One region of the Streptomyces sp. NPDC048671 genome, then DNA from elsewhere that is predicted to be linked to it. Evidence: riboswitches for the same ligand, from Rfam matches in the RefSeq annotation. Region 1 holds a riboswitch; the other holds the start of a gene.

What was found. A riboswitch is a leader RNA that binds a small molecule or an ion and turns the genes downstream of it on or off. The one in region 1 is predicted to bind glycine.
Region 2: another riboswitch for glycine. It lies ahead of gcvT (glycine cleavage system aminomethyltransferase GcvT); the one in region 1 lies ahead of gcvP (aminomethyl-transferring glycine dehydrogenase).

The regions. Positions count from the first base shown of each region.
Region 1 is NZ_JBVJHB010000024.1:7,723-22,996, forward strand. It holds gene ACZ6S6_RS34570 (bifunctional nuclease family protein) at 1-167, shown strand, start outside; gene ACZ6S6_RS34575 (MerR family transcriptional regulator) at 335-952, shown strand; gene ACZ6S6_RS34580 (DNA polymerase IV) at 1,046-2,527, shown strand; gene ACZ6S6_RS34585 (PRC-barrel domain-containing protein) at 2,452-2,820, opposite strand; glycine riboswitch at 2,934-3,030, shown strand; gene gcvP (aminomethyl-transferring glycine dehydrogenase) at 3,225-6,110, shown strand; gene ACZ6S6_RS34595 (DUF5999 family protein) at 6,230-6,436, opposite strand; gene ACZ6S6_RS34600 (hypothetical protein) at 6,753-7,346, opposite strand; gene ACZ6S6_RS34605 (glutamate-cysteine ligase family protein) at 7,829-9,334, shown strand; gene ACZ6S6_RS34610 (substrate-binding domain-containing protein) at 9,385-11,172, opposite strand; gene ACZ6S6_RS34615 (CPBP family intramembrane glutamic endopeptidase) at 11,357-12,136, shown strand; gene ACZ6S6_RS34620 (PhzF family phenazine biosynthesis protein) at 12,215-13,036, opposite strand; gene ACZ6S6_RS34625 (DinB family protein) at 13,214-13,777, opposite strand; gene ACZ6S6_RS34630 (hypothetical protein) at 13,977-14,177, shown strand; gene ACZ6S6_RS34635 (PadR family transcriptional regulator) at 14,928-15,274, shown strand, end outside.
Region 2 is NZ_JBVJHB010000007.1:373,300-388,573, forward strand. It holds gene ACZ6S6_RS16700 (L-serine ammonia-lyase) at 366-1,748, opposite strand; gene glyA (serine hydroxymethyltransferase) at 1,931-3,187, opposite strand; gene gcvH (glycine cleavage system protein GcvH) at 3,207-3,584, opposite strand; gene gcvT (glycine cleavage system aminomethyltransferase GcvT) at 3,696-4,811, opposite strand; glycine riboswitch at 4,953-5,046, opposite strand; gene ACZ6S6_RS16720 (AAA family ATPase) at 5,202-5,891, shown strand; gene ACZ6S6_RS16725 (enhanced serine sensitivity protein SseB) at 5,981-6,751, shown strand; gene ACZ6S6_RS16730 (enhanced serine sensitivity protein SseB C-terminal domain-containing protein) at 6,919-7,725, shown strand; gene ACZ6S6_RS16735 (ABC transporter permease) at 8,161-9,159, shown strand; gene ACZ6S6_RS16740 (ABC transporter substrate-binding protein) at 9,229-10,992, shown strand; gene ACZ6S6_RS16745 (ABC transporter permease) at 11,133-12,146, shown strand; gene ACZ6S6_RS16750 (ABC transporter ATP-binding protein) at 12,143-13,231, shown strand; gene ACZ6S6_RS16755 (ABC transporter ATP-binding protein) at 13,279-14,427, shown strand; gene ACZ6S6_RS16760 (trimeric intracellular cation channel family protein) at 14,446-15,105, shown strand; gene ACZ6S6_RS16765 (thioesterase family protein) at 15,217-15,274, shown strand, end outside.

The DNA of each region.
Region 1 (15,274 bases):
ACGCCATAGCGCTCGCCCTGCGCACCGGAACGCCGATCTACGGCAGTGACGGGGTGCTCGACGACGCGGGAATCGCGATTCCCGACGAGCAGGAGGACGAGGTGGAGAAGTTCCGGGAGTTCCTCGATCAGATCTCGCCGGAGGACTTCGGTACGAACAGCCAGTGACGTCCCAAGGGGGCGCCGTCAGCGCATCCGAGAAGCCTTTCCCGGTCGAGAGTCACGGGAAACCACCCTCAGGGTGATTATCACTCGGCGTGCCGAGTGTGGCGATCGTTGACGCACCCCGGGTGACTGCCTACCTTCGAGTGGGCAGGTCAAGGACGGAGGTCGGCGTGAGAAGCAGCGGCGACGGTGCGGCAGTGGGTGGGCCGTATCCGCAGCAGGGGAGTACAGCCGACCAGACCATCAGGCAACCGGCTGTGCCGGCTGCGGTGGCGGGGGACGGCGTGGCATCGGCCAAGGACATCGGCTATCGCGGGCCGACGGCATGCGCGGCGGCGGGGATCACCTATCGCCAGCTCGACTACTGGGCTCGCACGGGCCTCGTCGAACCGAGCGTCCGTCCCGCGTACGGATCGGGCACACAGCGGCTCTACAGCTTCCGGGACGTCGTCCTGCTGAAGATCGTGAAGCGCTTCCTCGACACCGGGGTGGCCCTCCAGAACATCCGCACCACGGTCCAGCACCTACGGGCCCGCGGTTTCCAGGACCTCGAACGCATGACGCTGATGAGCGACGGGGCGACCGTCTACGAGTGCTCCTCGCCCGCCGAGGTCGTGGAGCTGCTCCAAGGGGGTCAGGGCGTCTTCGGCATCGCCGTGGGGGTGGTCTGGCGGGACGTCGACGCCGCGCTGTCGCAGCTGCACGGAGAGCGGGTGGACACCGGCGAGACGCTGATCGGGAACAATCCCGCCGACGAGCTCGCCCGACGGCGCAACCGGGCCGGCTGAGCCGGTGGGAGCCCGGCCGGGCCCGGGGTTTCCCGGGCCCGCGGGCGGTCGCCACCCGGCGATTGTCAGTGCCGTAGGGCAGCATCGATTGATGTGAGAGCCGCGCCGACCATCCTGCATCTGGACATGGATGCCTTCTACGCCTCTGCGGAGCAGGCGGCGAAGCCGAGTCTGCGCGGCAAGCCCGTGGTGGTGGGCGGGCTGGGGCCGCGCGGGGTCGTCGCCACCGCCTCGTACGAGGCGCGGCGTTTCGGGGTCCACTCGGCCATGCCGATGGCGCAGGCCAGGTGGCTGGCGCCGAACGCGGCCTATCTGGCGCCGCGCTTCGCGCTGTACCGGACCGTGAGCGACCAGGTCATGGAGCTGCTGGGCCGGCTGTCACCACTGGTGGAGCCACTGAGCCTGGACGAGGCCTTCGTCGACCTGGAGGCCGGCGGCACCGCGGACGACACGGCTTCCGCGCTGGCGATCGGTGAGCAGCTGCGGGAGGCGATCGAGGCGGTCACCGGACTCAGCGGCTCCGTCGGCCTCGCGGGCTCCAAGATGCTGGCCAAGATCGCCTCGGAGGAGGCGAAGCCCGACGGGATCCTGCTGATAGCGCCGGGCACCGAGCGGGATCTGCTCGCGCCCATGCCGGTCCGCACGCTGCCCGGGGTCGGGCCGGCCACCGCGGACCATCTGCGGCGCGCCGGGATGACCACGGTGAACGACCTGGTCGAGGCGGGCGAGGCGGAGCTCGTGCGGCTGCTGGGCAAGGCGCACGGCGGCTCACTGCACCGGATGGCGTCCGGCCATGACGACCGTCCGGTCGTCGCCGAGCGCGACGCGAAATCGGTCTCGGTCGAGGACACGTTCGACACGGACCTGCACGACCGGGTCCGGGTCAGGAGCGAGGTGGAGCGGCTCGCGGACCGGTGCGTCCAGCGGCTGCGGGCGGCGGAGCGCTCGGGCAGGACCGTGGTGCTGAAGGTGCGGCGGTACGACTTCTCGACCCTGACCCGGTCCGAGACGCTGCGCGGCCCCACCGACGACCCCACGGTGGTCCGGGAGGCCGCAGCACGGCTCCTGGAGTCCGTGGACACCACCGGGGGAGTGCGGCTGCTGGGCGTGGGCGTCACCGGGCTCGCCGACTACACCCAGGAGGACCTGTTCGCACAGGCGGCCGACGAGCGCACCGCCGCCGGGCTCGCTGCCGCCGGGCTCGCCGACAGCGCGGGGAGCGAGGCGGACGCCGGTACGGGCGACGGCCGGCCGGAGCCCGAGGGGCCGGAACAGGAGCAGGAGAGCGCCGAGCAGCTCGCCGCCCGCCGCTGGCCGGCCGGGCACGACGTACGGCACGGCATCCACGGCCACGGCTGGGTGCAGGGCAGCGGCGTCGGCCGGGTGACGGTGCGCTTCGAGGAGCCGGAATCGGCGCCCGGCCGGGTGCGCACGTTCCGGATCGACGATCCGGAACTCCGGCCGGCCGATCCGCTGCCGCTCGTGCGGGACCCGGCCGACTACTCGTCCTGGCCGGCCAGCCTGCCGAAGTCCCGGTCCGGGCCGGTCTCCTCGGGCGGGGAGTCCAGACCGTAGTGCCGGTAGAGCTGGAGCTCCTGTTCCGGCGAGAGATGCCGGCCGACCCCGAAGTCGGGTGCGTCCTTGATCAGTGAGCGGTCGAAGGGGACGCGCAGCACGTCCTCGACGAATTCGCTGGGTTCCAGCGGGACGAAGGCGTCCCGGCTGAACAGTCCGGTGCGTACGGCCGCCCACTCCGGCACGCCCGTCGCGTCGTCGAGGTACACCTCGTCCACGGTTCCGATCTTGGTGCCCTCGCGGTCGAACGCCTTGCGGCCGATCAGGCTGCGCGGATCGATGTCGGTCTGCACGGACCCTCCCACTGGTCGCGGCTACTCCACAGGAACCACAGAAGTGCAGATCCGTGGGGTTGGCCACTCGAGAATTCCGCCGGGAACCCCGCTGGTAGGCTGAGAGTGGCTGCTTACCCCGTGCGGGAGAGTCCTCCGGAACGAATCCGGAGGCGCCGAAGGAGCAAATCCTCCCCGGAATCTCTCAGGCCCCCGTACCGCACGGACGAGGTCACTCTGGAAAGCAGGGCGGGTTCCGCACGGCCGTGTGCCGAGGTGGATCTCTCCCTCACCGACGGTGAAAACCGGTGCGTGCAGTGGGCACCGGTGAAGCTCTCAGGTTGAGATGACAGAGGGGGAGGCCGTTCGGGCACCCCGCGCCGTGGTGCCCCTCGCAGGTCGTGACAGACCAGGAGGCCTCCACCATGACCCCCCGTCGCACTTCGCTCTCCCAGCTGGAACAGGGAATTCCGTTCGAGCAGCGTCATATCGGTCCCGACGCCGCGGCGCAGGCGAAGATGCTCGCCCAGGTCGGTTACGGCTCGCTCGACGAGCTCACCGCGGCCGCGGTGCCCGATGTCATCCGGAGCGCCGAGGCGCTTCAGCTGCCGACGGCCCGTACCGAGGCCGAGGTGCTGGCCGAACTGCGTGCGCTCGCCGACCGCAACCAGGTGCTGGCCCCGATGATCGGGCTCGGCTACTACGGCACGTTCACCCCGCCGGTGATCCTGCGCAACGTGATGGAGAACCCCGCCTGGTACACGGCCTACACGCCGTACCAGCCGGAGATCTCCCAGGGCCGCCTCGAAGCCCTCCTGAACTTCCAGACGATGGTCGCCGACCTGACCGGGCTGCCCACCTCCGGCGCCTCGCTGCTCGACGAGGGCACCGCCGCCGCCGAGGCGATGGCGCTGGCGCGGCGCGTCGGCAAGGTCAAGAAGGGTGTCTTCCTGGTCGACCAGGACGCCCTCCCGCAGACCGTCGCCGTGATCCGGACCCGTGCCGAGCCGACCGGTGTCGAGGTCGTCGTCGCCGACCTCACCGACGGCATCCCGGCCGAGATCGCCGAGGGCGGCGTCTTCGGCGTGCTGCTGCAGTACCCGGGCGCCTCCGGAGCCGTACGCGACCTCAGGCCCGTCATCGAGCAGGCCCACGAGCTCGGCGCGATCGTCACCGTGGCCGCCGATCTGCTGGCGCTCACCCTGCTCACCTCGCCCGGCGAGCTGGGCGCGGACATCGCGGTGGGCACCACGCAGCGCTTCGGCGTGCCGATGGGCTTCGGTGGACCGCACGCCGGCTTCATGGCCGTGCGCGAGAAGTTCGCGCGCAGCCTGCCGGGCCGCCTCGTCGGCGTCTCCGTGGACGCGGACGGCAACAAGGCCTACCGGCTGGCCCTCCAGACCCGCGAGCAGCACATCCGCCGCGAGAAGGCCACCAGCAACATCTGCACCGCTCAGGTGCTGCTCGCCGTGATGGCCGGCATGTACGCCGTCTACCACGGCCCGGACGGGCTGCGGACGATCGCCCGGCGTACCCACCGCTACGCCGCGATCCTCGCCGAGGGCCTGCGCGCCGCCGGCGGCGACGTCGTGACCGGCTCCCACTTCGACACGCTCACCGTCCGGGTCCCCGGCAGGGCCGCGGAGGTCGTCGCCGACGCCCGCGAGCGCGGTGTGAACCTGCGGCTCGTCGACGCCGACCTCGTCTCGCTCGCCTGCGACGAGACCACCACCCGTACGGAGATCGCGTCCGTCTGGGCGGCCTTCGGCGCCACCGGTGACATCGACGCACTGGACGCCACGACCGCCGAGGCGCTGCCCGAGCAGCTGCTGCGGACCGACGCCGTGCTGACCCACCCGGTCTTCCACCAGTACCGCTCCGAGACCGCGATGCTGCGCTACCTGCGCAGGCTCGCCGACCGTGACTACGCGCTGGACCGAGGCATGATCCCGCTCGGCTCCTGCACCATGAAGCTGAACGCGACCGCCGAGATGGAGTCGATCACCTGGCCCGAGTTCGGCGCGCTGCACCCCTTCGCGCCGGCCGAGCAGGCCCAGGGCTTCCTGACGCTCATCCGTGAGCTGGAGGAGCGTCTCGCCGAGGTCACCGGTTACGACGCGGTCTCCATCCAGCCGAACGCCGGCTCGCAGGGCGAGTTCGCGGGGCTGCTGGCCGTCCGTGCGTACCACCGTGCCAACGGCGACGAGGGGCGGACCGTCTGTCTGATCCCGTCCTCCGCACACGGCACCAACGCGGCCAGTGCCGTGATGGCCGGCATGAAGGTCGTCGTGGTGAGGACCGCCGACGACGGTGAGGTCGACATCCAGGACCTCCGCGCCAAGATCGAGCAGTACCGCGACGAGCTCGCCGTGCTCATGATCACCTACCCGTCGACACACGGTGTCTTCGAGGAGCACGTCGCCGACATCTGCGCCGAGGTGCACGACGCGGGCGGCCAGGTGTACGTCGACGGCGCCAACCTCAACGCGCTGGTCGGTCTCGCCAAGCCGGGCCATTTCGGCGGCGACGTCTCGCACCTGAACCTGCACAAGACCTTCTGCATCCCGCACGGCGGCGGCGGCCCCGGCGTCGGCCCGGTCGGTGTGCGCGCACACCTGGCGCCGTACCTGCCCAACCACCCGCTGCAGCCCGCCGCCGGTCCGGAGACCGGGGTCGGCCCGATCTCGGCCGCTCCGTGGGGCTCGGCGGGCATCCTGCCGATCTCCTGGGCGTACGTACGCCTGATGGGCGGGGAGGGCCTGAAGCGTGCGACGCAGGTCGCCGTACTCGCGGCCAACTACGTCGCCAAGCGGCTGGAGCCGCACTACCCGATCCTGTACAACGGCCCGGCCGGTCTGGTCGCGCACGAGTGCATCGTGGATCTGCGGCCGATCTCCAAGGCGACCGGCGTCAGCATCGACGACGTGGCCAAGCGGCTCATCGACTACGGCTTCCACTCACCGACCATGTCGTTCCCGGTCGCGGGCACGCTGATGATCGAACCGACCGAGAGCGAGGACCTCGCGGAGCTGGACCGCTTCTGCGACACGATGATCGCCATTCGCGGCGAGATCGAGAAGGTGGCCTCCGGCGAGTGGGGCGCGGACGACAACCCGCTGGGCAACGCCCCGCACACGGCGGCAGCGCTGGGCGGCGACTGGGCGCACGCCTACAGCCGTGAGGTGGCGGTCTTCCCGGCCGGGGTCACCGCCGCCGACAAGTACTGGCCGCCGGTGCGCCGGATCGACGGTGCGTTCGGTGACCGCAACCTCGTCTGCTCCTGCCCGCCGCTGGACGAGTACGACAACTGACGAAACCGACGGCACGGACGCCTTCGTACGCGGCGGAACTGCGTCCGTGCGGGGCGGAACTGCGTCGGGGGCCGGTTCGGAGATCTCTCCGGGCCGGCCCCTGTCCGTACCTGCCGCGGTCAGGCGGCCTTCATCACCCGGCCCGTTCCCAGCGGCCGGTGCGGCGCGATGATCTGCCCGTCCGGGAGCAGCTCACCGGTGTCCTCGAAGAGCAGGACGCCGTTGCACAGCAGGCTCCAGCCCTGTTCCGGATGGTGCGCCACCAGGCGGGCGGCTTCCCGGTCGGCTGAGTCGGCTGTGGGGCAGGGTGGCTGGTGCTGACACATGGCTGGGTTCTTTCGCTGCGTTGAGTTGAGTGTCCTGCGGCTTGATGAGGTGTTCATGGCCGCCCCCCGTATCGATCGGTCCGGTCCCAGTGTTGCCCCACGGGCGTCAATCCGCAGGGATTTCGCGGCAGCGCTTCTTCTCCCCTCATAACGCATCACCCAGCCGGACGGTTCAACGCAACTGCCCTGTCACTTCGGGTGGTTCGGGGTGGCCGGATGGGGCTAGTCCGGACGGGGAGCGAATGCGCCCCCGCAGCGCTGTGCCCCGCCACCGGAATCGGCGGCGGGGCACAGTGAAGTGGGGGGCGGCCGGGGCTCAGGCGGGGGAGCCGAGCAGGGGGCCGGGGCGGGGTGTGATGCGGGTGGTGATCACAGGAAGCAGATCGGCGACCCGGTGCGGACGGTGTGCCGCGATGCCCGGTGGGGCGGGAGCCAGCGGAACCAGCAGATCGGCCGGGGCGGGGGACCCGCCGGACGCGTCGGCCTCGGTGTCCTCGTGCAGCCACAGCGCCAGCATGTAGAGCTCGGGAATGGACAGCAGCCTCGGCTGGTAGTGCGTGCTTGCCGCCTCCGCCTGGCGCAGGGCGAGTTCGGTCGAGGCGATGTAGGGGCCCTCGAAGAAGTGCGAGAAGGTCCAGCCGTCGGGGGTGAGCATGGTGTCCGCCGCGGCGACCGCCCGCTCCGCGCCGCGGATCTGGAAGCGCCAGGCGGCGAGCCGGGTGGTGGGTGTGAGCCCGCCCGTTCCGATGCGGTCCAGTACATGGACGGGGAGTGGGTGGTCGGGGCTCAGAGGCCCCTGGACGGACCGCAGAGCGGGGGTACGGGCCTCGCGGACCGCGGTGGGTGAACCGAGCGCCGCGAGTACGCTTCTCAGCGCGGGCGCGGGAGCCGGAGGAACATGCAGCGGCATAGTGGGTCGCCTCTCACTTCGGAGACACGGTGGAGCGTGGGTGGGTGCAGACGGCGCTGTCGGCGTGCGGGGCCAGAGGAGGCCGGTGACTGAGCCGGTGCGTCAACTCTCTGCCTCGTCCGCGGAGTTTATACGACACGTGTTCACGCGGTGATTCCACTAGCCGCCACGACTATTGCCGGCAAGACGGTATCCGGACTTTATTATGCGGAGATTATGCTGATTCGGTGCGAGCGGCACAGCCGTCGCCTCGGGTTTTTCCTGTGACGCGGTAGGCTGAAACGCGTCAGTGCATTCCGCGAGGGCCGAACGGTGGAAACTGCGCACTGCGTCATGCCGAGTGAATGTGCCCCCGGCTGCGCTCATCAGATTAGCGGCTGTACACCCTGCGCGGGGCGTTATGGATCACCCCGTCTGGGCATTATCGATCGTGACGCGAGCGGCCTGGGCCGCGGGCTGCCCACTCGAGGAGGGACACTTCGATGGGGGAGAAGGTCGTGGCGGGCGCCTTTGACCTGTCCGATCGGCAGAGGTACCGGCGGAAGCTCCACCAGTGCCTGGAGGGGCTGGGGAGGCTCCTGGCGGAGCGGAGGCTCGACCGGCCGCGCAACCTCATGGGCATGGAGATCGAGCTGAATCTGGCGGGCTCCGACGGCATGCCGAGGATGTTGAATGGACAGGTACTGGAGCGCATCGCGAGCCGGGATTTCCAGACAGAACTCGGGATGTTCAATCTGGAAGTGAACATTGTTCCCCACCAGCTGGCCGGGCGCGTTCTCGACCAGCTGGCCGAAGAGCTGCGGACCGGCCTCGGATATGCCGACCGCAAGGCCGGCGAGGTCGACGCCGGGATCGTGATGATCGGAATACTGCCCACGCTCGGCAGCGGGGACATGGTCCGCGCGAACCTCTCCGACGTGGACCGCTACGCGCTGCTGAACGACCAAATGGTGGCGGCGCGCGGCGAGGATTTCTCCCTTGATATCGAAGGTGTGGAGCGTTTGGTCTGCACCTCCGGGTCGATCGCGCCGGAGGCGGCCTGCACCTCGGTCCAACTGCATCTGCAGGTGACCCCGGAACGGTTCGCGGATGTGTGGAACGCCGCGCAGGCCGTTGCCGCGGTCCAGGTGGCGCTGGGAGCCAATTCACCCTTCCTGTTCGGCCGGGAGCTGTGGCGGGAGTCGCGCCCGCCGCTCTTCCAGCAGGCCACGGACACCAGGCCGCCCGAACTGCAGAACCAGGGGGTGCGTCCCAGGACCTGGTTCGGGGAGCGCTGGATCGGTTCCGCGTACGAACTCTTCGAGGAGAACGTGCGCTACTTTCCCCCGCTCCTGCCCATCTGCGACGAGGAGGACCCGCTGCGGGTCCTCGACGAGGGCGGGGTGCCCCGGCTCCAGGAACTGGTCCTGCACAACGGCACGGTCTACCGTTGGAACCGGCCGGTGTACGGGCTGTCGGACGGCGTCCCCCACCTCCGGGTGGAGAACCGGGTGCTGCCCGCGGGGCCGACCGTCGCCGACGTGATAGCCAACGCCGCGCTCTACTACGGGCTCGTGCGGGCCCTGGCCGAGGAGTCCCGCCCGGTGTGGACCAGAATGCCGTTCGCCGCCGCGGCCGAGAACTTCGACACCGCCTGCCGCCGGGGCATCGACGCCGAGCTGCTCTGGCCCCGGCCCGGCCGCTCCGGCGGGCTGACCCGGGTGCCGGTCGTCAAACTCGTACGGGACGAACTGCTGCCGCTGGCGGCCGCCGGGCTCGACGCGTGGAACATCGAGCCCGCGGACCGCGACCGCTACCTCGGGATCATCGAGGAGCGCTGCAAGCGGCGGACGAACGGGGCGTCCTGGCAGGCCGACACCTATCACCGGGCGCGGGACGCCGGACTGGGGCGGGGGGCCGCGCTCGCCGCCATGACCCGCCGCTACGGCGAACTGATGCAGGACGGCGAGCCCGTGCACAGCTGGCCGGTGGGCGTCCCGGGAACATGAGCGGGCGGGCCGGGGCCGATACAGGACGGCCCCGGCCCGCCGCGCGGGCGCTATTCCTTGGCGGCGCGGCCGCTCTGCCCGGCGGTCATGACGGCCTGCAGAATCACCGCCTGGATCTCGGCCGGGTCATTGACCTGGTAGCCGCCGCCACCCGTCACCTTGGCCATCTCGTTCACCTCTTCACGGTCGGCGTCCGGGCCGACCGCGATGGCGAGCAGCGGAACCGGGCGCTCCGGGTCGGCGATCCGCCTGAGTTCCGCGATCAGGGCGCTGCGCGAGATAGAACGGTCGTCCTGGTTCGAGCCGTCGGTGAGGATCACCACGGCGTTGAACTTGCCCTTCACATAGGTGCGCTGCGCCTCCTTGTAGGCGGCCAGCGTGGTGTCGTACAGCCCGGTCGCACCGTCCGGCACGGGCTGCAGGGCCGAGAACGCGGCGGCGAGCTTCTGCCGGTGGGTGCCGCCGCCCTTGGCCTGCTCCCCGAGCCGGCTGGTCGCCACCAGCCGCCGGTAGTCCTTGTCGCCGTCGAGCCTGGTGGCGAACTCCCAGAGGCCGATCTCGTCATTCGGCGTGAACTGGTTGAGGGCCTCGATCAGGGACGCCTTGGTGACGTCCATCCGGGACTGGTCGCGGCCCGGCACGATCGTGGCCATCGAAGCCGAGGCGTCGACGACCGTGGTGAGCCGCGCGCTCTGCACGGTGATCGTCCACATGCCGAGCGTTTCCTGAAGCGTGTCGTCGGACGGTGCGGTGGCGGGTGAGGTGGCGTACGGCTGGGGCGACTTGCCGCCGGCCGACGCGACCAGCGTCTCGCCCGCCGTACCGTCGGTGGTCCGGAAGCCGTGCTCCGCCAGCGTGCGCTGCGCGCTCTCCTCGGTCAGCAGGGTCATGAACCGCAGTGCCGCCAGGCTCTCGTCGGTGCTGAGCTTGTTCTCGTTGACCAGGGCGAACGGGTAGTCGAGCAGTGGGGTGCCGTCCGTGGGGTAGAAGAGGTCCAGCTTCCCGTCCCCGGTCGCCTCGGCGTTGTGGGCGAACGCGGCCTGCTCGGAGAGCAGCACCGCATGGTTGCGGGCCGGATCGCCCTTCTCGGCGCCCGAGCCGTCCCCGGCCAGTGTCCCGAGCACCTCGGTGTCGCTGTCGGACATCCGCTGGGCGAGGAGTTTGGCGGTGGCCGCGACCCTGGTGTCGCTGTCCCCGCCCTGCTTGTCGGAGGACGCGCCGATGCTGGTGAGCGCCAGCAGGCCGGTGGCGCTGCGCGCCGGGTCGGCGGAGCCCAGCCGTACCTTGTCGGCCTCCATGGCCGAGGCCATCAACTCGGCCCAGGTGTATTTCTTCTTCGGCCAGCCGAGGGTCTTGGCGGCGGAGGGCACCGTGGCCAGGGTCACGGGGGAGGAGGCCACGGAGTCGCCCGGTGTGACCGGCACGGCGTCGCCGGTCCCCTTGGCGCGGCCCAGCCAGAGATCGGAATCCGGCAGCCACATCTGGTAGTCCGGCGTGCTGGTGCCGTCGGCGAGCGCGTCGGCGACCTTGTACGAGTCACGGGCCACCACCTTCACGTCGACGCAGTGGCCGTCGGATCTGAGGCCGTCCTTGTGCGCCTTGTCGGCGATGGTACGCACGGCCGGAGCGATGTCGGGGGAGGCCACCATGGACAGATGCACCGCGGAGTCCTGGCAGGACTCCGAGAACGACAGCAAGCCGCCTTTGGCCGCTACCGCGGTTCCCGCCGCCACGGCGAGAACGAGCGTGGTGGCGATGGCTACGGTACGACGCCGGTTCGACGGACGGTCCCCGCTTCCGTCCGCCGTGTAGTCGTCGGGCAAGCTGTGACGTCCCATGTCGGTGGTGCCCCTCCTTGAGGATGAACAAGGAAAAGGGGGACCACACCATCGGCAATGGTGCTCGTCCCCCGGCCTGTCGCGCATGATCTTCGTACCTGTATTCGAGACCCTAGCGGGGCGGGGAGTGGCATGGGACGTGAATGCACAACTCAGGGCAGGTGTACAGGTGGAGGCTGGGCGCGTGGCTGATTCTTATCCTCAGGAGGCCGTGTCACGACGGATCTTGCGGTCCGAGACGGTGTTGGTGCTAGCTCTCTCGCTGGGGGCCAGCGGGGTGTCTGCCCTGATCAGTTTTGTCGGATCACTGACGAAACCAGGGGGTTTGAAGGATCAGGCGGCGACGCTGAACAGCTCGTACGCGCCGGGGCGTCCCTGGCTGGATCTCGCCTGGCAGCTCTTCGGCATCACGACGGCACTGGTGCCCGTCGCGCTCGTGGCCCATCTGCTGATCAGGGAGGGGACGGGCCTGCGGGCGATCGGTTTCGACCGGACCAGGCCGGGGCCGGACCTGGGGCGCGGCACGCTGGTGGCGGCGGGCATCGGGAGCGCGGGGCTGGCCTTCTACCTGGTGGTCCGGGCCGCCGGGTTCAATCTCACGGTCGTCCCCGAGTCGCTGCCCGACGTGTGGTGGAAGTTCCCGGTCCTGATCCTGTCGGCGATCCAGAACTCCGTGCTGGAGGAGGTGATCGTCGTCGGATATCTGCTGCGCCGGCTGGGGCAGTTGGGGTGGACGCCCATGGCTGCCCTGGTGGCCAGTTCGGTGCTGCGCGGCTCGTACCACCTGTATCAGGGGGTCGGCGGATTCATCGGGAACATGGTGATGGGGGTCGTCTTCGTGCTGCTGTACCGCCGCTGGCAGCGCGTGGGGCCGCTGGTCGCGGCGCATGCCCTGCTCGACATCGGGGCGTTCGTCGGATACGCGCTGCTCGCCGGGAAGGTGGGCTGGCTGCCCACCCCGTGAGAAGCGGCGGGGCCGGGTTCCGGGAGGGGGCGTGCGGGGTGATCCGCACACCCCCTCCCGGCGTTTCCTTCCCTCCCGTCACAGGGTGACGAGCAGTTCCCCGTCCAGGACCGTCACCGCGTCGCCGGTCAGCAGTGTCCGGTCGCCGCGCAGTGAGGTGCGGACCAGCCCGGACCGGGCGGACGCCTGGAGGCCGGTCAGATCGTCCCGGCCGAGCCGGGCCGACCAGAACGGTGCCAGGGCGGTGTGGGCGCTGCCCGTCACGGGGTCCTCGTCGATGCCCACGGCGGGGAAGAAGCCGCGGGAGACGAAGTCGTAGCCGGTGGCCGGGCCGGTGGCCGCGGCGGTGGCGATGACGCCGCGCCGCGAGTGGGCGGTCAGCGCCGCGAAATCAGGGGCCAGCCCTCGTACGGCCGCCTCGTCGGCCAGTTCCACGAGCAGGTCACCGGTGTACGGGCCCGTGTCGTGCACGGACACGGGCTCCGCGCCCAGCGCGGCGGCCAGACCCTCCGGCGTGGCCTCGGGGGTCAGCGGCGCGGTGGGGAAGTCGAGCGTGAGCGAGCCGTCCGGATGCGCGGTCGAGGTGAGGATCCCGCACCGCGCGGCGAAGCGCACCGTGCCGCTCGCGGCCCCGGTCGTGTGCAGGACGTGGGCGGTGGCGAGCGTGGCGTGCCCGCACATGTCGACCTCGGTGGCCGGGGTGAACCAGCGCAGCGCCCAGTCGGCGGCGCCGCCCGCCGGCAGCGGGTGCGCGAACGCGGTCTCGGACAGGTTCAGCTCCGCCGCGATCTGCTGGAGCCGGCTGTCGCCGGGGAAGCCGTCCGGGCCGAGCAGCAGGACGCCCGCGGGATTGCCGGTGAAGGGGCGGTCGGTGAACGCGTCGACGATTCGAATCCTCATGCCCCGACCGTAGGTGCCCGGCAGAGCCGCAGGCCAAGGCCAATTCCGGATCGGCGGACCGAATTGACCTGTGACAGTGATCGTTTGATCATCCTTCAGTTGCCACTGGCGGCAGCAGCCATGGAGCGTCACGGATCCCACGTACGTTTCCGAAGCTCGATCGCCGGTTACCGAAAGTCATATTCGGTGCGGTACGGCTCCGTCCTGCCAGCGGTAGAGGTCGCGCAGCAGGGAGATCTCGGCGCCGTGATGGATCAGCTCCCTGTTGACGTGCAGGACCCTGTTCTCCATGGGAAACCGCTCGGGACCCACCTTGGGCGGATTGTCCAGGTCAGCGTCCGAGAGCTCGCGGACCCCCGCGTTCCATCTCCCGTACATCTCATCGAGCTGTTTCAGCGCCTCGTCAGCGGTCCCCGCGTAGGCGAATGTCTGGGAGTCGACGTCCTGGCCGCCGAAGTGCCATTTGACCCGATAGCCCAGGCACGAGACGGTGATGTGCGCCAGCCGCCAGGCAATCGTGGTCACCGGCGCCGGCACCGGGTCGGGGGACGCGGAGTCCATCGTCCACTTCCCCGAACCTGCCGACACCGGTGCGGCCGACGTGCCATGTGGGCGGATGCTCCAGCAGCCGCGCACCGGCTCCCAGAAGTACTCCTCGTCGGTAAGACCGTCCAGCCGTGGCCGCAGGTTCTTGCGCCAGTACCAGTCCAACTGCTCCGCGAGCCGCTCGCTTCTTGTCATTGCCGCACACTACAGACCCGTCGAGCGAGTGATCGTCGCCGTCTGCGGTCATCCTCCACTGTCACAAGTCCCGCAGGCAGTCATCCCTGACCGGCACAGAATTCGATTGATCGGCCTTCGCCGGCAATCGATCAACATCCACAGTCACAGGTCACTGTCCTGTGACAGCGATCATGGACCGATTGCCAGGTGAGTTTGCATGACTGACGACCAGCTCGCTACCGCGAGAGCGTGGAAGGCAGAATCGTCGAAACTGCCTAGCGACAACACTGCCCTCGTGACGACCGTCAACAATCAGACCAAGGTATCTTCCAAGGTATCTCTGGTCGTCCACCTGACCCACGAGAGCGGTGACTGGCGCGTCACCAGCGTGGAAGGCGGGCTCCAGCCCGCCCCCTGAGGTTCCGCGGCTACTGGTTCCGGCACCCTTCGAAGGTGCAGACCGCTGCGCCGGCCCGTGTCCTTGAGTGCCACGTCGGAACGCCCGACGACGAACGACGCCGGAGGGCGACCGCGAACGTCCCGGTCGCCCTCCAAGCCGTCATCACTGCCCAGGCCGACCTCCGGCGGGAACCGGTCGACCGTGCTGACGAGACCGACGTCCTCGACGCGCTCTCCTTGATCCGCGCCGCACGCGAAGACATCGACCAGGCCGAGGCCCGCCGCCCGGAAAGAAGCAGCCGACGGCAAGACCCTGTTGGCCTTCCGCGAGATCGCTGCCGCACTCGACCTCAAATCCGAACAAGCTGCCCGAGGCCGATATCTGCGCCGAGCCGGCCGTCTGAACGCCACCGCCGTCCGCCTCGACAACCCCGCCTGAGGCAGACCAACTCCTTGGGCAAGCCGGTCAAACCCACCTGGCAAACAGTCAAGATCATCTGCCAGAGGTCAGCAACGTCCGGTCGAATCGTTCTCCATATCCAGGGAGCGCACCGCCCGCGATCTCCCGCTGGAGTGGCGCACCCACCTTGACCCGCAGCGGCGCATCTTCGCTGTCACGAACTGCATTTGGCTCGACTTCAGTGGCAGGCGACCGGCCTTCGCCGGCACAGGTCAGTCACGAATATTTCCGGCAAGGGGTTTGTCAAGCGATCGGTTCCGATATATCGTTGACGCATCGCGACAGATCAACGATAGAAGGAGTGCAGTGATGCGTTCACGCGGACATGAGCATGGACACGGACACGGCCCCTGTGGGCCGGGAGAGCGCGGACGGGGCGACTTCGAGGGGCGCCGGGCGGCCTTCGGGCAGTTCGGTCCGCCGTTCGGCGGCGGACCCTTCGGTGGTGGCCCCTTCGGGGGCGGACGCGGCCGGGGTGGCGGCCGGGGAAGGGCGCGCCGCGGTGACGTACGTGCCTCGATCCTGGCCCTGCTGAAGGACCGGCCGATGCACGGCTACGAGATGATCCAGGAGATCGGCGAGCGCAGCGGCGGGGCCTGGCGGCCCAGTCCCGGCTCGGTGTACCCGACCCTCCAGCTCCTGGAGGACGAGGGCCT
Region 2 (15,274 bases), on a different contig from region 1:
CACACGGCCAGGAGATCCGCGTGCGCGGTCTCCGGGGCGTCTGCCCGCCGGTACACCCCTCGGGACAGCTCGTCTGTCCCGCCTTCCGCGACCAAGCGCGCCAGATCGCGGGGGATAGTCGGGCCTGACGCGCCTGCGCCGTCGTGAACGTGTCGTGAACGTGGGGGCGAGACCGGCCAGCCGCTGCTCCAGGCAGGAGCTCTCCGCAGTGCTCATGCATCAAATCGCACCCCTCTGGCGTGCTCAGGGGGTCGATTTGATACATCCTGGCGACGGCCGGCGGGCCGGGCGGATCCGAACGGTGATCGAAGGGAAGGGCCTGACAGCGCTGAAAGATGGAAACACGCTGGTCAGGGCCCATCTGCCTAGCACTCGATGATGTTCACCGCGAGCCCGCCCCGCGCCGTCTCCTTGTATTTGACGCTCATGTCGGCGCCGGTCTCCTTCATGGTCTTGATGACCTTGTCGAGGGAGACCTTGTGGCTGCCGTCGCCGCGCAGCGCCATCTTCGCAGCCGTGACGGCCTTCACCGCCGCCATGCCGTTGCGCTCGATGCACGGGATCTGGACGAGGCCGCCGACCGGGTCGCAGGTCAGGCCCAGATTGTGCTCCATGCCGATCTCGGCGGCGTTCTCGACCTGCTCGGGGGTGCCGCCCAGCACCTCGGCGAGGGCGCCCGCGGCCATGGAGCAGGCGGAGCCCACCTCGCCCTGGCAGCCGACCTCGGCGCCGGAGATGGAGGCGTTCTCCTTGAACAGCATGCCGATGGCTCCGGCGGCCAGGAGGAAGCGGACGATGCTGTCGTCCTTCTCCGCCTCGGTGGCGCCGCCGGCCGCGAAGTTCACGTAGTAGTGCAGCACCGCCGGGATGATGCCGGCCGCGCCGTTGGTCGGGGCGGTGACGACGCGGCCGCCCGCGGCGTTCTCCTCGTTGACCGCCATCGCGTAGAGGGTGATCCACTCCATCGCGTGGGTCTGCGGGTCGCCCTCGGCGCGCAGCTGGCGGGCGGTGTTCGCGGCGCGGCGGCGGACCTTGAGGCCGCCGGGCAGGATGCCCTCGCGGGACATGCCGCGGGACACGCACGCCTGCATGGAGCGCCAGATGTCCAGCAGGCCCGAGCGGATCTCGTCCTCGGTGCGCCAGGCCCGCTCGTTCTCCAGCATCAGGGAGGAGATCGACAGACCGGTGTCACCGGCGAGCCGCAGCAGTTCGTCGCCGGTGCGGAACGGGTTCTTCAGCACGGTGTCGTCGAGGACGATCCGGTCCTCGCCCACCGCGTCCTCGTCGACCACGAAGCCGCCGCCGACCGAGTAGTACGTCTTCTCCAGGAGCGGGGCGCCGTCGCGGTCGTACGCGAAGACCGTCATGCCGTTCGCGTGGTACGGCAGGGCCTTGCGGCGGTGCAGGATCAGCTGCTCCTCGGCGTCGAAGGCGATGTCGTGCATGCCTAGGAGGTTGAGCCGGCCGGTGGAGCGGATCTCGGCGACCCGGTCGTCGGCCGTTTCGACGTCGACGGTACGGGGGGACTCGCCCTCCAGGCCGAGCAGGACGGCCTTGGGGGTGCCGTGGCCGTGGCCGGTGGCGCCGAGCGAGCCGAACAGCTCGGCGCGTATCGAGGCGGTGTGGGCGAGCAGGCCCTCGTTCTTCAGCCGGCGCGCGAACATACGGGCCGCGCGCATCGGGCCGACCGTATGGGAGCTGGACGGGCCGATGCCGATCGAGAACAGGTCGAAGACCGAGATGGCCACGGGTGACTCCTCAAAAGCGCTGGTAGACGCCGTTGTCTGCCGGGTGGTGCGGTACGGGCCGGGTCGGCCCGGAGAGCGGGGGACAAGGGATGGGGCACCGCGCTCACTGTTCAGTGTGCGTGGTGCCCCGCCCCAACGTGCAAATGCGCAGGTCCGGACTACAGACCGGACTGCAGACCGGACTACAGACCGGGGTACAGCGGGAACTTCTCGGCGAGCGCGACGACGCGGGCCTTCAGGTCGTCCGCGTCGTAGGACGGCTTGAGGGCGGCGGCGATGATCTCCGCGACCTCGGTGAAGTCCTCCGCCTGGAAACCGCGGGTGGCCAGGGCCGGGGTGCCGATCCGCAGACCCGAGGTGACCATCGGCGGCCGCGGGTCGTTCGGGATGGCGTTCCGGTTGACCGTGATGCCCAGCTCGTGGAGCCGGTCCTCGGCCTGCTGGCCGTCCAGCTCGGAGTTGCGCAGGTCCACCAGGACCAGGTGCACGTCCGTGCCGCCGGACAGGACGGAGACGCCGACCTCGGTGACGTCCGGCTGCACCAGACGCTCGGCGAGGATGCGGGCGCCGTCCAGGGTGCGCTGCTGGCGCTCCTTGAACTCCTCGGTCGCCGCGACCTTGAACGAGACCGCCTTGGCCGCGATCACGTGCTCCAGCGGGCCGCCCTGCTGACCCGGGAAGACCGCCGAGTTGATCTTCTTGGCGAGCTCCTGCGTCGACAGGATGACGCCACCGCGCGGACCGCCGAGGGTCTTGTGCGTGGTGGTGGTGACGACATGGGCGTGCGGCACCGGGCTGGGGTGCAGACCCGCGGCGACCAGGCCGGCGAAGTGCGCCATGTCGACCATCAGGTACGCGCCGACCTCGTCCGCGATCCGGCGGAAGGCGGCGAAGTCCAGCTGACGCGGGTACGCGGACCAGCCGGCCACGATCAGCTTCGGCTTGGACTCCTTGGCGAGGCGCTCGACCTCGGCCATGTCCACGAGGCCGGACTCGTCCACGTGGTACGGGACCACGTTGTAGAGCTTGCCCGAGAAGTTGATCTTCATGCCGTGGGTCAGGTGACCGCCGTGGGCCAGGTTCAGGCCCATGATCGTGTCGCCCGGCTTCAGCAGCGCGAACATCGCGGCGGCGTTGGCCTGCGCGCCGGAGTGCGGCTGCACGTTCGCGGCCTCGGCCCCGAACAGCGCCTTGACGCGGTCGATGGCGATCTGCTCGATCACATCGACGTGCTCGCAGCCGCCGTAGTAGCGGCGGCCGGGGTAGCCCTCGGCGTACTTGTTGGTCAGGACGGTGCCCTGGGCCTCCATGACCGCGACCGGAGCGAAGTTCTCCGAGGCGATCATTTCGAGGGTGGACTGCTGACGGTGGAGCTCGGCGTCGACAGCGGCGGCGACGTCCGGGTCCAGCTCGTGGAGGGAGGAGTTGAGAAGCGACATCAGGTGGTCCCTAGGGGTCTCAGTTGCCGGAGAACGCGGTGTACTCGTCGGCGGAGAGCAGATCCTCCGGCTCGTCCGTGACGCGTACCTTGAACAGCCAGCCGCCTTCGAACGGTGCGGAGTTCACCAGCGAGGGGTCGTCCACCACGTCCTGGTTCGCGGCCGTGATCTCGCCGGTCACCGGCGAGTACAGGTCGCTGACCGACTTGGTCGACTCCAGCTCACCGCAGGTCTCGCCCGCGGTCACCGTGTCACCGACCTCGGGGAGCTGGGCGTAGACGACGTCACCGAGCGCGTTGGCCGCGTACTCCGTGATGCCGATCGTGGCCACACCGTCCTCGACGGCCGACAGCCACTCGTGCTCCTTGCTGTACCGCAGCTGCTGGGGGTTGCTCATGACCTGAATTCTCCTGTACGCGGGGGAGTGCTGATGAACGATGGTCTTACGGTGTGAGACAGGACTGCGTCACGTGTGCGGGGCGGTGTCGCGCCCACGGCCTGCTTCCGGCTACTTCCGGCGCTTGTAGAACGGCAGCGCCACGACCTCGTACGGCTCGTTGCTGCCCCGGATGTCCACCGCGACGCCCTCGGTGCCGGGCGTGGCGTGCCCGGCGTCGACGTACGCCATGGCGATCGGCTTGCCGAGGGTGGGGGACGGGGCACCGGAGGTGACCTCGCCGATGACCTGGCCGCCGGCGACGACGGGGAATCCGGCGCGCGGGACCCGGCGGCCCTCGGCGACCAGGCCGACGAGCTTGCGGGGCGGGGTGGTCCCGGCGCGCTCGGCGGCGGCCTCCAGGGCCTTGCGGCCGACGAAGTCGCCCTCCTTCTCGAACTTCACGACCCGGCCGAACCCGGCGTCGAACGGGGTCAGCCCGGCGGTCAGCTCGTGCCCGTACAGCGGCATGCCCGCCTCCAGGCGCAGCGTGTCGCGGCAGGAGAGCCCGCAGGGGATCAGGCCGCGGGAGGCGCCGGCCTCGGTCAGCGCCCGCCACAGCTGCTCGGCGTGCCCGGGGGCGACGAACAGCTCGAAGCCGTCCTCGCCGGTGTAGCCGGTACGGGCGATCAGCGCGGGGACCCCGGCGACCGTGCCGGGCAGTCCGGCGTAGTACTTCAGCCCGTCCAGATCGGCGTCGGTGACGGCGGCCAGGATGGCGGGGGACTCGGGGCCCTGGACGGCCAGCAGCGCGTACGCGTCGTGGTCGTCGCGCACCTCGGCGTCGAAACCCTCGCCGCGGGCGGTCAGCGCGTCCAGCACGATCTGGGCGTTGCCGGCGTTGGCGACCACCATGTACTCGGTCTCCGCCAGCCGGTACACGATCAGGTCGTCCAGGATGCCGCCGTCCTCGGCGCAGATCATTGTGTAGCGGGCCCGGCCCACCGACACGGTGCCGATGTTGCCGACCAGCGCGAAGTTCAGCAGATCCACGGCGGCCGGGCCGGTGACGGTGATCTCGCCCATGTGGGAGAGGTCGAAGAGGCCGGCCTTCGTGCGCACGGCGATGTGCTCGTCGCGCTCACTGGCGTACCGCAGGGGCATGTCCCAGCCCGCGAAGTCGGTCATCGTGGCGCCCAGCGACCGGTGCAGGGCATCGAGGGTGGTGAGACGGGGGGCGGTGCTCATGGATATGGCTCCCAGGGCATGACGACGAGGACGATCCCTCCCCATCTGTCATCGGAACCTGAGAGGTTCGCCGAGAGGCCCCGGAGGGGTTCGGCTTGCACCTTGGGTGGAGCCGCTGGGCGACTCGCTTTTCAGATCTGCCTCATCCACGCGGTACGGGGCCTGAGAGATTCAAGGGAGGATCTTGCTCCTTCGGCGCCCGGCCCAAAAGCCGGAACTCTCCCGCGCGGATTCGAGCGGCCTTTATGCAGTTGGCCGGGTCATCATCGCACGCATCGCCGGACAGTGGGGCGTCGGTACCCCACCGGATCCGGCGGGTCGCACGCTTGTGTCGCATTACCTTTTCTTTACACTTCTTGGCAGGTGTGGGTCGGCCGACAGGGGATGGCGATGACGTTGCAGCGGTACGCGACGACCGCGGGGGTCGCACACGGGGCACTGCCCGCACAGCCGGGTGCGCCGGCCCGGGAGACGCGGGGCCCGCACGGACCTGTCGTACGGGATCTGCGGGGCCGGTCCGGGCGCGGCCCGCGCGCCCTGCATTTCGTGGCGGGTGACGTCGTGGTGGTCTCCGGGCTGCCGGGCAGCGGCAAATCGACCCTGATCAGGCGGGCGGTGTCCGCCCGCGTCATCGACTCCCAGGACACCAGGGACCGCTGGGCCGCTCTGCTGCCGCGCTTAGTCCCGTACGCCCTCTACCGCCCGGTCGTCCGCGTCGCCCACTACTGGGGACTGTGGCAGGTGCTGCGCTCCGGGGTCTCCGTCGTCGTCCACGACTGCGGCACCCAGGCCTGGGTGCGCGGCTGGCTGGCGCGCGACGCCCGGCGGCGCGGCAGCGTCCTGCACCTCGTCCTGCTCGACGTCACCCCGCAGACAGCGCGGGCGGGCCAGCTGGAGCGGGGGCGCGGCGTCTCCGGGTACGCGTTCGCCCGGCACCGCAGGGCCCTGCGCAGGCTGCTGCGGGACACCGAGACGGGCACACTGCCGCTCGGCTGCGTCTCGGCGGTGCTCCTGGACCGCGAGGCGGCGGCGCTGCTGACGCGGATCACCTTCGCGGCCGCCCGGAGCGAGGACCGGTAGTACGCCGTCCGATGCCCCGTCCGATGCCCGGACACCCGGTGCGCGGCGCTAACCTCTTGCTGCACGGCACGGGGCAAGAGGGGGAAGCAGTGGACATTCCGGCACACGGTCACACCGTCCCGCAGGGCGGATGGCCGGCCAATGAGCTCGAAGAAGTACTGGGCGCCTCGCTCGGCAACCCGGAAGCGGGCGGCCGGCTCGTGGAGGTGCTCGGCCGCAGCCATGTCTGGGTGCCCCTGCCCAACGGCGGCGGACCGGACGCCACCGATCTGGACCTGCCGACACTGGAGATCGACGGCGCAGCGTACGTCCCCGTGTTCAGCTCCGAGCAGCAGTTCCTCGGCTGCGTCGGCACCCGCATGTCCTTCACCGTGGCGCCCGCCGTCGAGTTCGCCCGCGGGCTGCCCCCGCAGCTCGGCATCGCGGTGAACCCGGGCGGTGCGGTCGGCATGCCCCTTCCGCCGCCCGCCGTCGCCGAACTCTGCCGGGCCGGGCGCAGCCTGCTCGACGGACCGGCCAGCGGCGGCCGGGTCCGGCTCTATGAGCCGGACTGGAAGGAGGAGCCCGTCGACTTCCTCGCCGCCGCCGCCGGTGAGTTCGAGGAGAGCGGTGTCGTGCTCAGCGCCCGCAGGGCCCTGGCCAGCATCGAGGGCGGCGACCCCGTCCTCTTCGTCGGCGTCGAGTTCTCGACCTGGGACGGTGCCGGGCGCAACGCCCCCATGGACGCGCTCGGCCGCGCGCTCGGCCGCGTCGAGCTGCCGTGGCCGGTCAACCTGGTGCTGCTCGACGTGGCGCAGGACCCGGTCGCCGACTGGATGCGGGCGAGGATCCGGCCGTTCTATCAGCGCGCCGGCGAGTAGCGCCGCCCGTCGGTCCGCGCGCGGACGGCTGCGGCCCATGGCGTCAAGTCGGTGTCAGGACCGGCGCCTAAGCTGGTTTGATGGCTGGTGCCTCGGCACCGCGCCGTACCCGCGTGCCCCGGGAGCGGCAGGCCGACACAGTGGATCGAAGAGGGGCGGGACCCAGGGTGAGTGCGTCAGGCACCGCGGCGGCCGGGAAGGTCGAGCACATGCTGCGCCAAGTGACACCCGGGCGCTACGACGCGTACGAGGCCTTGCTCCAGGCCCTGGCGGCCGACCGGATCTGGATGCTGCTCTGGCACGGCCGGGCCGGTTCGCCCGACGCCCAGTACGGCAACATGGAGATCGACGGCCTCGGCTACGCCCCCTGCGTCACCTCCGCCCAGGAGCTCGCCGCCAGCGGCTGGAACCGCGCCCATGAGGTGGTGGGCGGCCGTGACATCGCCCGCGCCCTCTTCCCCGACCGCTGGGGCATCTGGCTGAACCCGCACGCCCCGGGCGGCGGCGTGGGCGTTCCCTGGCTCGACCTGCGCCGGATCGCCACCGGCCTCGACCGGATGCCCGCCGGTCCGCTGCGGATCAGCGACCCCGCCGTCGAGACCCCGCAGTTCTACGCCCAGCTGACGCAGAACGCCCACCACACCCCGGCGATCCGCTCGCTGCGCCGCGCCTGGGTGCAGCCCGCGCTCGGTGTCCCGTACCTCGCCATCGGCCTCGATCTGTACGACACCAGCCAGCCGTCCGTCGACGCGGTGCGCGCGATGATGCAGCAGTCGATCGGCACGGTCCCGGAGGGGCTGCCGGTCTCCACCGTCGCCATGTCCGACGAGTACGACCCGGTCGCGATGTGGCTGCGGGGCAACTCCCGTCCGTTCTACGACCGCGAGTCGCACGCCCCGGCCGGCCGCAGTGGCGTCGTCGCTCCCGGTTACGGCTACCCGCAGGCGCCCGGTCCGGCCCCGCACGCCTACTAGGCCCACCGGGTCCGCTCACCCGAGCGGACAAAGGGCCCCCGGGCGGACAAGGCGACCGCCACGGTCACCCAAATAGCCACCCAATAACGCCTGTTGGGCGTCATGTCCGTTCTGGTGGATTAGCGGCCGAGTGGTCCGCTCACTCGATCAAGCTGTCCGGATAACGGAAGCTCACTGACCGCATCACGTTTGAGCAAACATTCCCCGTCAGGTCTGGCGGGTGATCGCAATCGCGTTGAAGACTCCCGGCTAGTGGGGATCGTCGCTCCTTTGTACGAGGTTGCCCCGGCGGACATTCCGTGGACGCTTCAGACGCTTCAGACGTATCTCAGTACCAAGACATCAACCGCATGAGCGTGCGCGGCTGATGCGCGCCAGGCCGTTACCGCGGCGAGCAAGGGCCGGCCACCGCCGGCGGGAGGGGTCAAAGGCACTGTGACCGCACCGATCGAGACCACCGGATCGGCTGCCGAGGCTCAGCCGGAGGCAGTACTCACGGGAGTCAAGCAGAGCCAGATCGAGGGCCGTTCGCTCGGACAGATCGCCTGGACGCGCTTCAAGCGCGACAAGGTGGCCGTTGTCGGCGGCATCGTTGTCATCCTGCTGATCCTGCTCGCCGTCCTCTCCAAGCCGATCCAGGCCGTCTTCGGTCTGGACCCCAACGCCTTCCACCAGGAACTCATCGACCCCGCGCTGCTCGCCCCCAAGGGCGACTGGGGCGGCATGAGCTGGAGCCACCCGCTCGGCGTCGAACCGCAGTACGGGCGCGACATCATGACCCGGGTCATCGAGGGCTCCTGGGTCTCCCTCGTCGTCGCCGTCGGCGCCACCCTGCTCTCCGTGGTGATCGGCGTCTTCTTCGGTGTGGTCTCGGGCTTCTACGGCGGCTGGGTGGACACGATCATCAGCCGCATGATGGACACCTTCCTGGCCTTCCCGCTGCTGCTGTTCGCGATCTCCATCTCGGCGGCACTCCAGGACGGCGCCTTCGGCCTGACGGGTCTGCCGCTGCGGATCGCGGTACTGATCTTCGTGATCGGCTTCTTCAGCTGGCCGTACATGGGACGTATCGTCCGGGCCCAGACGATGAGCCTGCGCAACCGCGAATTCGTCGAAGCGGCCCGGTCGCTGGGCGCCCGGGGACCCTTCATTCTCTTCCGGGAGCTGCTGCCGAACCTGGTGGCACCCGTTCTGGTCTACTCCACGCTGCTGATCCCCTCGAACATCCTCTTCGAGGCCGGTCTCAGCTACCTCGGGGTCGGTATCGCCCCGCCGCAGGCCTCCTGGGGCGGGATGCTCACCAACGCGATCGACTTCTACCAGAACGACCCGATGTACATGATCGTGCCGGGCGTGGCCATCTTCGTCACGGTCCTGGCGTTCAACCTGCTGGGAGACGGGCTGCGCGATGCACTCGACCCCCGCAGCAAGTAGTGCCCGGGTCCTCGTCACAACGACGTGCGACATGCCATGGCAACCATCGATTGAGGGGAATTTCCTCAGGTGAAGACCAGAAAAACGACAGCGGTGGTTGCCACGGCTGTGGTCCTGATGCTGGGCGCCTCCGCGTGCAACGGCTCCAAGGACGACAACAGCGGCGGCGGCGACAAGGGCGGCTCCGGTGCCACTGACGCCGCGCTGACCTCGATCGTCAACAAGTCGGACAAGAAGGGCGGGACGCTCAAACTCGAACTGTCCGACGAGCCCGACTCCCTCGACCCCGGCAACACGTACTACGGGTGGGTGCAGAACTTCTCCCGCCTGTACGGCCGTTCGCTCACCTCGTTCAAGCCGGCCGCGGGCAAGGACGGCCTGGAGGTCGTCCCGGACCTCGCCGAGGGCCTCGGCAAGGCGAGCGCGGACGCGAAGACCTGGACGTACAAGATCAAGAAGGGGCTCAAGTACGAAGACGGCTCCGTGATCACCTCGAAGGACGTCAAGTACGCCGTCGAGCGCTCCAACTTCGCGCCGGAGGCCATGTCCAACGGCCCGACGTACTTCAAGTCCCACCTCATCGGCGGCGACAAGTACAAGGGTCCGTACAAGGACAAGAACCCGGACGGCATCGCCTCCATCGAGACGCCGGACGACAACACGATCATCTTCAAGCTGAAGGACGCCTTCGCGGACTTCGACTACCTGGCGACCTTCACGCAGACGGCCCCCGTGCCGGCCGCGAAGGACACCGGCGCCGACTACGTGAAGCACATCATGTCCTCGGGCCCGTACAAGTTCGAGTCCTACGAGGAGGGCCGCAGCGCGACCCTCGTGCGCAACCCGAACTGGGACCCGAAGACCGACTCGCTGCGCCCGGCCCTGCCGGACAAGGTGACGATCCGGTTCAAGGTCAAGCAGGAGACGGTCGACAACAACCTCCTCGCCGACAACATCACCGCTGACGCCGCCGGTACCGGCGTCGCCCCGGCGACCCAGCCGAAGGTGCTGACCAAGGCCGACCTGAAGAAGCAGACCGACAACCCGTACGCGGGCGCCACCTCGTACATCGGTCTCAACGTCAACGTGAAGCCGTTCGACAACATCCACTGCCGCAAGGCCGTGCAGTGGGGCATCGACAAGGCGTCGGTCCAGGCCGCCCAGGGCGGCGACCCCAAGGGTGACGTCGCGACGACGCTGCTGCCGCCGACGGTCAACGGCTACTCGAAGTTCGACCTGTACGAGACCGCCGGCTACAAGGGCGACGAGGCCAAGGCCAAGGACGAGCTGAAGCAGTGCGGCAAGCCGAAGGGCTTCGACACCAAGATCTCGGCCCGCTCCGACCGCCCCGCCGAGATGTCCATGGTCACCGCGGTGCAGGCCTCGCTCAAGAAGATCGGCGTCAACGCCGAGATCAAGAGCTTCCCGACCGGTAAGTACTTCTCGAACTTCGCGGGCAACCCGAGCTACGTGCACGCGAACAAGCTCGGCATGATCATGAGCGCCTGGGGTGCCGACTGGCCGACCGGCTTCGGCTTCCTGGACCAGATCATCAACGGCGCGTCCATCAAGCCGTCCGGTGGCAACAACGTTCAGGAACTGAACGACCCGAAGATCAACAAGCTGCTCAACGAGGGCATCGCCAACACCGACACCGCCGCCCGTGAGAAGGCGTGGGGCGACGTCGACAAGGCCGTGGCCGAAGGCGCTACCGCAGTGCCGCTGATCTACCGCAAGAACCTGCTGCTCCGGCCGAAGTCCGCGACGAACGTCACGGTCACCCAGGCCTACCTCGGCATCTACGACTACGTGCTGATGGGTTCCGCCAAGTAGGAACGGCCCCGCTCCCCGGGCCGCGCACGCGGCCCGGGGAGCGGGCCCCCGGGCCCAGAATTGTCCCGAAAGGCAGGTGAAGGCACGGTGTCCGACCGGACGGGTTCCCCCCGGCAGACAGTTACCGGCGCCGGATAGCTGTGGCTGCGTACATAATTCGACGCGTCTTCGGCGCGGTGCTGCTGCTGTTGATCGTCAGCGCAGTCACCTTCGCGATCTTCTTCCTCGTCCCCCGTATCGCCGGGCAGACGATGGACCAACTGGCAGCCCAGTACGTGGGCAAGGACGCCAATCCGCAGTCCATCCTCGCGGTCAAGCAGAATCTCGGCCTCGACCAGCCGCTCTACATCCAGTACTGGCACTTCATCAAGCAGCTCTTCGTCGGCGCCGACTTCCAGTTCGGCCCCGAGGCCACGCACTGTGGCGTGCCGTGCTTCGGCTACTCGTTCAAGCGACACGTCGAGGTGTGGCCCGAGCTGACCGCACGCATTCCGGTCACGTTCTCCCTGGCGATCGGCGCCGCGGTGATCTGGCTGATCAGCGGTGTGGCGATCGGTGTCGTCTCCGCGCTCAAGCGGGGTTCGGTCCTCGACCGCTTCTTCATGGCCATCGCGCTCGCCGGTGTCTCCCTGCCGATCTTCTTCACCGGAATGCTCGCGCTCGGTGTGTTCACCGTGCAATGGCCGGTCTGGGAAGGCGGCGTCAACTATGTGCCGTTCACGGACAATCCGCTGGACTGGGCGTGGAACCTGCTGATCCCGTGGTGTTCGCTGGCCTTCCTCTACTCCGCGCTCTACGCCCGCATCACCAGAGCCGGGATGCTGGAGACGATGGGCGAGGACTACATCCGAACGGCCCGCGCCAAGGGCCTGCGGGAGAGCCAGGTCATCGGCAAGCACGGTCTGCGCGCCGCGCTCACCCCCATCGTCACCATCTTCGGCATGGACTTCGGCCTGCTGGTCGGCGGCGCCGTCATCACCGAGACCGTGTTCTCCTTCCCCGGACTCGGCCAGTTCGCCATCAAGAGCGTGCAGGAGAGCGACCTGCCCATCGTGATGGGCGTGACGCTCGTCGCGGCCTTCTTCATCGTCATCTGTAATCTGCTGGTGGACCTGGTGTACGCCGCCATCGACCCCAGGGTGAGGTACTCGTGACCGAGCTTTCCAAGGCACAGACCGCGGCGGCCGGCGAGCCCGCCGCGCGCGTCGGCGGCGACGAGCCATTCCTCTCCGTACGGGACCTGCGCATCCACTTCAAGACCGACGACGGGCTGGTCAAGTCCGTCGACGGCGTCAGCTTCGACGTGAAGCCCGGACAGACCCTCGGCATCGTGGGCGAGTCCGGCTCCGGGAAGTCCGTCACCTCGCTCGGCGTGATGGGCCTGCACCGCACGGCCCCCAACGCCCGTATCTCGGGCGAGGTCTGGCTGGACGGCGAGGAGCTGATCGGCGCCTCCGACGCCCGGGTGCGCGAGCTGCGCGGCCGCAAGATGGCCATGATCTTCCAGGACCCGCTCTCCGCGATGCACCCGTACTTCAAGGTCGGCGCGCAGATCGTGGAGGCCTACCGGATCCACAACAAGGTCAACAGGAAGACCGCCCGCACCCGGGCCATCGAGATGCTCGACCGGGTCGGCATCCCCGAGCCGCACAAGCGGGTCGACGCCTACGCGCACGAGTTCTCCGGCGGAATGCGCCAGCGCGCCATGATCGCGATGGCGCTGGTCAACAACCCGGAACTGCTCATCGCGGACGAGCCGACCACCGCCCTGGACGTCACCGTCCAGGCGCAGATCCTGGACCTGATCCGGGACCTGCAGAAGGAGTTCGGCTCCGCCGTCATCATGATCACGCACGACCTCGGGGTCGTCGCCGAGATGGCCGACGAACTCCTGGTGATGTACGGCGGCCGGTGCATCGAGCGCGGACCGGCGGAGAAGGTCTTCTACGAGGCCCAGCACCCGTACACCTGGGGCCTGCTCACCTCGATGCCGCGCATCGACCGCGAGCAGACCGAGCGGCTGATCCCCGTCAAGGGCCAGCCGCCGTCGCTGATCAACGTGCCCACCGGCTGCGCCTTCAACCCGCGCTGCCCGTACGCGGACATCCCCAAGGACGACCTCACCCGCACGACGCGTCCCGAGCTGCAGCAGGTCGGCGACGGGCACTACTCCGCCTGCCACATGTCGCCGGAGGAGCGGACCCGGATCTGGACCGAAGAGATTGCGCCGAAGCTGTGAGCGAGGCGAGTGATGTGAGCGACGTGAGCGAGAAGAAGGATCCCCCGGTGCCGGAGAAGGACGTGACGATCCCGGAGCAGGCCACCGCCTCGCGCGAGCCGCTGCTCAGGGTCGAGGGCCTGGCCAAGCACTTCCCGATCCGCAAGGGACTGCTCGGCCGGCAGAGCGCCGCGGTCAAGGCCGTCGACGGCATCGACTTCGAGGTGTACCCGGGGGAGACCCTGGGCGTCGTCGGCGAGTCCGGCTGCGGCAAGTCGACGATGGGCCGGCTGATCACCCGGCTGATCGAACCGAGCGCCGGCAAGGTCGAGTTCGACGGCCGCGACATCACGCATCTGTCCATGGGCAAGATGCGGCCGATGCGGCGCGACATCCAGATGATCTTCCAGGACCCGTACTCCTCGCTGAACCCGCGGCACACGATCGGCACGATCGTCAGCGCGCCGTTCAGGCTCCAGGGCGTCGAGCCCGAGGGCGGTCTCAAGAACCACGTCCAGGAACTGCTCCAGCTGGTCGGGCTCAGCCCCGAGCACTACAACCGCTACCCGCACGAGTTCTCCGGCGGCCAGCGCCAGCGCATCGGCATCGCCCGCGCGCTCGCCCTGCGCCCCAAGCTCGTGGTGGCCGACGAACCGGTCTCCGCGCTGGACGTGTCGATCCAGGCGCAGGTGGTCAACCTGCTCGACGACCTCCAGGAAGAGCTCGGGCTCACGTACGTGATCATCGCGCACGACCTCTCGGTCATCCGCCATGTCTCGGACCGGATCGCGGTCATGTACCTGGGCAAGATCGTCGAGCTGGCGGACCGCAAGTCGCTGTACTCGGCGCCCATGCACCCGTACACCAAGGCCCTGATGTCCGCGGTGCCGGTGCCGGACCCCCGGCGGCGCGGGGTGAAGAGCGAGCGCATCCTGCTCACGGGCGATGTGCCCTCGCCGATCTCGCCGCCCAGCGGCTGCCGGTTCCACACCCGGTGCTGGAAGGCGACGGAGATCTGCAAGACGCAGGAACCGCCGCTGGTCGCGCTGAAGACCGGCCACCAGGTCGCCTGCCACCACCCGGAGAACGCACCGGACCAGGCGCCGGCCGCGGCCCGGGAAGCGGTCGAGCTGGTCACGGTGACGAAGCCGGAAAGCCCCGCCGAGGGTGATGCGGTCACCCCCTCCGAGGCCGTGGAGGAAAACCCCAAGGAGTAGTACCGGCACAATTGCCCGGTGCTCAACGAACTGTTCACGCCCTCCGTCCAACACGCGCTCGACATCGTCGGGATCTTCGTCTTCGCGATCTCCGGCGCTCTGCTCGCCGTACGCAAGAACTTCGATGTCTTCGGCATCGCGGTACTCGCCGAGGTCACCGCGCTGGGCGGAGGGCTGTTCCGTGACGTGATGATCGGGGCGGTGCCGCCGGCCGCCTTCACGGATCTCGGCTACTTCACCACCCCGCTGCTCGCCGCAGGTCTGGTCTTCTTCCTGCATCCGCACGTCGAGCGCATCCAGGTCGGCGTCAACGTCTTCGACGCGGCCGGGCTCGGGCTCTTCTGCGTCACCGGGACGGTCAAGGCGTACGACTACGGCCTCGGCCTGACCGCGTCGGCGGCGCTCGGGCTGGCCACCGCGGTCGGCGGCGGTGTGCTGCGGGACGTACTCGCCAACGAGGTGCCCTCACTGCTGCGCTGGGACCGCGACCTGTACGCGGTGCCCGCGATCGTCGGGGCCGCGATCATCGTGCTCTGCATCCGCTTCGACGCGCTCAACGCCTTCACCAGCGGGGCCGCGGTGATCACGGCGTTCGTGCTGCGGCTGCTGGCGCTGCGCTACCACTGGCGGGCGCCGCGCGCCTACAACCGGCGCTCGGCGACGGCGGAGGAGGGGTAGCGCCGGCCCTTACCGTCTGACCGAGCCATTTCACCGAGCCGTCTCACCAAGCCGTCTCACCGAGCGAGAAAAGCTACCGCTCAGTAATGGGATCGGTGTACCGTGCGTCGCATGGCACAGGCAGCAACGCAGGCGGCAGAGACCGCGCAGGCGACCATCGGCGACAGCG